DNA from 2 places in the Methylobacterium sp. UNCCL125 genome. Region 1 is predicted to be linked to the other one. Evidence: riboswitches for the same ligand, from Rfam matches in the RefSeq annotation. Region 1 holds a riboswitch; the other holds the start of a gene.
The links. Region 1 has a riboswitch for thiamine pyrophosphate ahead of thiC (phosphomethylpyrimidine synthase ThiC). Riboswitches for the same ligand answer to the same signal wherever they lie in the genome.
Positions count from the first base shown of each region.

Region 2: another riboswitch for thiamine pyrophosphate. It lies ahead of thiO (glycine oxidase ThiO); the one in region 1 lies ahead of thiC (phosphomethylpyrimidine synthase ThiC).

Region 1 covers NZ_FPBW01000004.1:211,403-214,804, reverse strand. Annotated here, with positions in the region: gene thiC (phosphomethylpyrimidine synthase ThiC) at 1-1,544, opposite strand, end outside; TPP riboswitch at 1,616-1,721, opposite strand; gene BM396_RS04650 (alpha/beta hydrolase) at 1,841-2,671, shown strand; gene BM396_RS04645 (HNH endonuclease family protein) at 2,685-3,059, shown strand; gene BM396_RS04640 (acyltransferase family protein) at 3,167-3,402, shown strand, end outside.
Region 2 covers NZ_FPBW01000003.1:186,842-190,243, forward strand. Annotated here, with positions in the region: gene BM396_RS02755 (glycosyltransferase) at 1-460, opposite strand, end outside; gene BM396_RS02760 (TIGR02281 family clan AA aspartic protease) at 877-1,386, opposite strand; TPP riboswitch at 1,620-1,748, shown strand; gene thiO (glycine oxidase ThiO) at 1,813-3,036, shown strand; gene thiS (sulfur carrier protein ThiS) at 3,033-3,245, shown strand; gene BM396_RS02775 (thiazole synthase) at 3,248-3,402, shown strand, end outside.

The DNA.
Region 1 (3,402 bases):
GCGGCCGGGTGGCCTTTGGCGAGGTCGGCGGCGTGGGCAGCGATCTTGTAGGTGATCACGCCGGTCTTCACGTCGTCCCGGTCGGGCAGGCCGAGATGCTCCTTCGGGGTGACGTAGCAGAGCATCGCGGTGCCGAACCAGCCGATCATCGCGGCGCCGATGCCCGAGGTGATATGGTCGTAGCCGGGGGCGATGTCGGTGGTCAGCGGGCCGAGGGTGTAGAACGGCGCCTCGCCGCACTCCTTCAGCTGCTTCTCCATGTTGACCTTGATCTTGTGCATCGGCACGTGGCCGGGGCCCTCGATCATCACCTGGCAGCCCTTGTCCCAGGCGACCTTGGTCAGCTCGCCCAGCGTCTCCAGCTCGCCGAACTGGGCGGCGTCGTTGGCGTCGGCGATCGAGCCCGGGCGCAGGCCGTCGCCCAGCGAGAACGACACGTCGTAGGCCCGCATGATGTCGCAGATCTCGTCGAACCGCTCGTAGAGGAACGATTCCCGGTGCCCGGCCAGGCACCAGCGCGCCATGATCGAGCCGCCGCGGGAGACGATGCCGGTGACGCGCCGGGCGGTCAGCGGCACGTGGGCCAGCCGCACGCCGGCATGGATGGTGAAGTAGTCGATGCCCTGCTCGGCCTGCTCGATCAGCGTGTCCTTGAAGACCTCCCAGTCGAGCTTGAGCGGGTCGCCGCCGACCTTCTCCAGCGCCTGATAGATCGGCACCGTGCCGATCGGGACCGGGCTGTTGCGGATGATCCACGAGCGGATGTTGTGGATGTTGCGGCCGGTGGACAGGTCCATGACCGTGTCGGCGCCCCAGCGGATCGACCAGACGAGCTTCTCGACCTCGTCGGCGGCCGAGGAGGTCACGGCCGAGTTGCCGATATTGGCGTTGATCTTGACCAAGAAGTTCCGGCCGATCGCCATCGGCTCCAGCTCGGTGTGGTTGATGTTGGCCGGGATGATCGCCCGGCCGCGGGCGATCTCGTCGCGCACGAATTCGGGGGTGATGAAGGGCGGGACCGAGGCCCCGAAGCTCTGGCCGTCGGCGAGTGCGGCCTCGGCGCCCGCGAGCATCTTCTCGCGGCAGACGTTCTCGCGATGGGCGACGTAGATCATCTCCTCGGTGATGATCCCCGCGCGGGCGAACTCGTACTGGGTCACCCTCTGGCCCGGGGCCGCCTTGCGGATGGTCCGCTCGGCGGGGCAGGGGGCCACGAGCTTGTCGCCCGCGAAGCCGTTATCCTCGGGCTTCACCGCCCGTGGGGCGACGGCCGCGTAACCGCGGGCCGCGATCCAGGGCTCGCGCACGCCGGGGAGGCCGGCATTGAGGTCGATCCGCGCGTCGGTCTCGGTGTAGGGGCCCGACGGGTCGTAGACCCGCACCGGTTCCTCCTTCGGATCGGAGAGGACGATCTCGCGGTAGGGGACGCGGATGTCCGGCCGTCCGGCCGGGCTCGCATAGGCCTTGCGCGATCCGGTCACCGGACCCGTGGTCACGGTCTCCGGGCTGCCTTTCACGTCCTTGGGGAGAACGGGTGCGTTCATCGTGGGCCTCTCCTCGTGCTGGAGCAGTCCGGTCCACGCGATGGCCGAGATGAGATGGGGCCGCGCGACATGCGACCGCAGGTTCCCGTCCCTCCGCCGGTATGAGCCGGATCAGGTTCAAGGGTCAGGGCAGCGTGCCCAATCTCAGCCCCCTGCGGGGCTCCCCTCGGAACGGTTCCAGACTCAGGCGCGCGGACGGCTTTGTCAATGCTGACCGGGCGCCCTAGAAAACACATCCCGAAAACCGTTCGATCGAACGCATCCGCTTCTCAACCCCACGGCCTCCCCCGCATCGCATGCGACTCCTCGCCGGCCTCCTGCTCGCCGTGCTCCTGCTCTGCGGGTTGGCCTGCGCCGCGCTCGCCCTCGGACAGCGCCGCTTCCTCTATCCGGGCGCCTTCAGCCCGCCGACACCCTGGCCGGTGCCGCCCGGGGTCGCGACGATCACGGTCGCGACCTCGGATGGCGAGACCCTGCACGGACTGTGGCGGCCGCCGCGGCCGGGCTGCGGCGTCATCGTCAGTTTCCACGGCAATGGATCCCGCCCGGAACCGCACGCGGAGCGCTTCGCCGCGGAGCCGTGGCGGGCGCGCGGCTGGGGTCTGCTGACCGTGGCCTATCGCGGCTATCCCGGCTCGACCGGCAGCCCCAGCGAAGACGGCCTGATCCGCGACGGCCTGGCGGCCGTGAACGCCGCGCGGGCACAGGCGCCCGACGCGCCGATCCTGCTGCACGGCCATTCGCTGGGGGCGGCCGTCGCGGTCGCCGTCGCCGAACGGGTGCCGACGATCGGGCTTTACCTGGAGGCCCCGTTCGACTCGATGATCCACACCGTGCGGCTGCATGTCCCGCTAGTCCCCATCTGGCTCCTGCGCGACACATACCGCTCGGACACGCGCATCCGTGGCGGAACTGCGCCGGTTCTGATCGTGCAGGGACGCGACGACACGGTGGTGCCGCTCAAGTTGGCGCAAGGCCTCGCCGCAGCAGCCGGCCCGCGGGCGCGGATCGCCGTGATCCCGGGCGACCACGTGTCCATCCTGGGGGGCCGGGACCGAGAGGCCGAGGCGATGTTCAGAGAGCGTGTCGGTCCGACCTGCCCGCAGCCGGTCGATCAGCAAGGATAGGAGAGGGGGGCGCGTGGTCGGACGGCGCTCGCAGCGCTGGAGCGCCGAGGATCCGGACGCACCGGGTGCGCAGGGCCGGCCCGAGCCGGTCTGCCCGCTCTGTGAGCGCCCGATTCCGCATCGCGCTCGCTCCAGCCTCCATCACCTCACCCCGAAGCTCAAGGGCGGAACCCATCGCGGTACCGTCCGCCTGCACCAGATCTGCCACTCGGCGATCCATGCACGCTACAGTGAGGCCGAGATCGCCAAGCGCCTGGCCGATCTCGAAGCCCTGCGGACCGATCCGGAGATAGCCCGCTTCCTCGCCTGGGTGCGCGGCCGGCCGGACGATTTTCACGCCGCGACGCGTATGACCCGCGCGCGGCGGTCGGCGCGGCGCAAGGTCTGACCGCCGGCGTTTACCGACCGTTCGTCACATCCGCAGGTTGCGGCGATCACGTTCATCGCCGTCAACCCAAACCGGTCCAGGATCCCTCCGATCGCGAGGGTGGGACGATGGCCGGGGTCGGGGATACGGGTGATCGGCTCGCCTGGGTCGATATCGCCAAGGGGATCTGCATCCTCCTGGTGGTCATGATGCATTCCGTCACGGGCACCGGCGACGCCATGGGCGGGGAAGGTTTCCTCCATCCGGTCGTGGCCTTCGCGAAGCCGTTCCGGATTCCGGACTTCTTCCTTCTGTCCGGCCTGTTCATGGGGCGGGTGATCGACCGCGACTGGCGCCTGTTCTC
Region 2 (3,402 bases), on a different contig from region 1:
CATCACCCCGGCGCATCGCGAGGGGAAGGACCGGTGTCTCGGAGACGCCGGGGCAGCTGAGAAATTCGTGCAGGACGCCCCGGTAGCGCCAGTTTTCCCGGCATCTGACCAACTGGGTGCGCCAGTATCGCGTCTGCTCGTCGATGATCTCGAACCGATAGCCGGGCGCATGCAACTTCGGCATCGTGAAGTCGGCCGGGATGACCAGCTCATCATCCGCATCGATGATCAGAGCGTACTGCGCGTGACGCCGCGCGAGTTTCAGGGCCTCGTTCCGATTGAAGGCAAAATCGACCCAGGGGCGCTCGACCAGGGCCCCCGGTATGTCCGCGAGCGCGGCACGGATAATATCCTGTGTTCCATCCGTCGATCCAGTGTCAACGATGATCCAATGATCGATGATCGGACGAACAGAGTCGATGCACCGACGGATCACGTGGGCTTCGTTCTTCACGATCATCGATAAGCAGATCGCGGATTCGCGATTCTTCATCCTGAAGCCGCCCCGTCATGCACTCACGCCTCGAACGCGCAGTCATCACGGCTACTAGCACCACATCAGCGCATTGACAAAACGACCGATTGCTCCATGACAATTCTGATTGATCGGCGTATTTGCAGCTTTATCGGGGTCAAACTCAGAAATATTCAAACACAATACACTAAGATCTATAAATTAACCGATAAAGATTGAATTATTCAACCGGTCGGGGACCATCCATCATCGGGCCGTCCGTGGCCTGCGCACCGAATATTTTCCGCACAGGATCGGCCGCGTGATCGACCTGGTCCCGCAGCCGATCCCGGGGAGACGGGCCGCGCCAGCCGCCGTTGGCGCACCGCGACCCCAGAAATCGGCATGGGCGTTCGGGCGTTTCAGCCCCTCAAAGTCATCGTGCTGCCGGAGACGCCGAAATCGCGCAGGCGTCTGAGGAATGACATGCCCAGCAGGCTGGTGGACAGGAGCCCGCGCGGGATCACGACCGCATCGACGTCTCGCACCGTGATCGATCCGATCTGCACGATCGCGATCCGGATCGGCGCCACGCGAACCGTCCCGTTCGCGGTGTTCCAGACGCGCGTGAAGTCGGACGCAGCGACCTGGATCCCGATCCGCGCGGCGTCCTCCTCGGAGAACGCGCAGGCGCTCGCCCCGGTATCCACCATCATCGGCAGCGAACGGCCGTCCAGCAGAGCGTTGACGAAGAAATGGCCGTTGCGGCCAGCCTGGAGGGCCACACCGGCGGCGGCACGGCCTGCGAGATCCGGCTCCGGCAGCGGTGCGACGGCGAGCGCGACCGGCGCCGCCCGCATGCCATCGCGCACCTTCAGGACGGCCGTGACGCCGAGAAAGCCGAGCATGCAGATCAACAGGATTGTGCGCACGCAAATTCGCCCGTGACGTGGAGTGCCGGCGCCCGGAGGAGGTCCGGGATCCCGGCGATCAGATCCCAGACGCGTGAAGGGATGGTGCGCGCCGCCTATCGCGACCGCTGTCCGCGCGCCGATTCCGGTCCGCTTGGTGTCTGGACTGTCACCGCGACCCGCGGATTGTCACGGGAATGATGCAGGGGCGGCGGCGCGGGGTTGACCGACACAAGCCGTGACGCCACATCTGCGTCTGTTCCAGGGAGATCCCCGGCAAGGGGCTGAGAAACCGCTGGCACGTCCCTCAGGACCTGCGGCGCGGAAATCCTTCGAACCTGATCCGGCTCATACCGGCGTAGGGATTGGACCGCGGCCGCCCGAAAGGCAGGCCACAGCTTCTGGCAGAAGCGCACGGCCCGCTCCCCGCGACGGCAATCCGCGGAGATGCCTGTGCCCTTCGACCGACCTGCCTCACCGATCGGCCGCCGCCGCAATCCCGAGGGCGTCGTCGCGCCCGCCGTCCTGCCGGCGCGGACCGACGTCGCCGTCATCGGCAGCGGGCTGATCGGTCTGTCGATCGCGTGGCGGCTCGCGCGGGCCGGCCGCACGGTGACCGTGCTGGAGCGGGAGACGATCGGCGCGGGCGCGAGCCTCGCGGCCACCGGCATGCTGGCTCCGGCCGCCGAGCACGAGCCCGGCTCGGACCCGCTTCTGCCGCTCGCCCTGGACTCGCTCCGGCTCTGGCCCGGCTTCCGCGACGCCCTTGAGGCCGAGTCCGGCCGAACCATCGACTATCGGGCCGACGGCACCCTGGTGCTGGCGGTCGGCCGCGACGAGGTCGAACGCCTGCGCTTCCGCTACGACCTGCAGCGCCGCTCGGGACTCGACGCCACCTGGCTGCCGGGCAGCGAGGTGCGGCGCCTGGAGCCCGGCCTGCGCCCCTCCGTCACCGCCGGGATCCACTGCCCGCCGGACCATCAGGTCGATCCCCGTCTGGTCATGGAGGCCCTCAACGAGGCTTGTCGCCGGGCCGGCGTGATCCTGGTGGAGCGGACCGCCGTCACCACCCTCGACTGGTCGGGCGGCCGCGTGACCGGGATCCGCGCCGGCGACCGCGTCGTCGCCGCGGAGACCGTCATCCTGGCTTCCGGCGCCTGGAGCGGGGAGGGCGGTCTGCTCCCCGACGCGCTCGCCCTTCCGGTCCGTCCGCTGAAGGGCCAGTCCCTGGCGCTGCGCACCACCGCCCGCACCGGCACCCTCGCGCGGATGGTCTGGACCGAGCAGGTCCACATGGCGCCGAAGAGCGACGGCCAGCTCATCGTCGGCGCGACCGTGGAGGATTGCGGCTTCCGGCCCGGCGTTACCGCGGGCGGGCTCTACGCGCTGCTGGAGGGCGCCCGCCGGGTGCTGCCCGGTATCGAGGAGATGGAAGTCGAGGGCGTCTGGAGCGGCTACCGCCCGACCTCGGACGACGACGCGCCGATCCTCGACACCATCGCACCGGGCCTCGTCGCCGCCACGGGGCATCACCGCAACGGCTACCTGCTCGCCCCGATCACCGCCGAGGCGATCGCCGCGCTGGTGTTGCACGGCGCGCTGCCCGAGGTCGCCCGTCCCTTCACCCGCCTGCGCTTCGGCCAACCGGACGCGCTGAGGGCCTCGGCATGAAGCTCGTCGTCAACGGTGAGCCGCGCGACTGCGCGGCCGAGACGGTGGACGCGCTGTTCCGCCTCGAGGCCGCGGAGAGCGGCATCGAGAGCCCGCAGGGCGTCGCCATCGCGCTGAACGGCCGGGTGCTGCGCCGCCGCGACTGGGGGGAAACCCGGATCGCGGAGGGCGACCGCGTCGAGATCGTTCGCGCCATGCAGGGAGGTTGAGCATGGATCAGACCCATACGCCGCTGCGTCCCGAAGGTGGGGATGACAGCCTGACCATCGCCGGCGTGAGCCTGTCGTCGCGACTGTTCATCGGCACCGCCGGCTATCCGACGCAGGCGATCATGCGCGACGCCGTCCAGGCGAGCGGCGCCGAGGT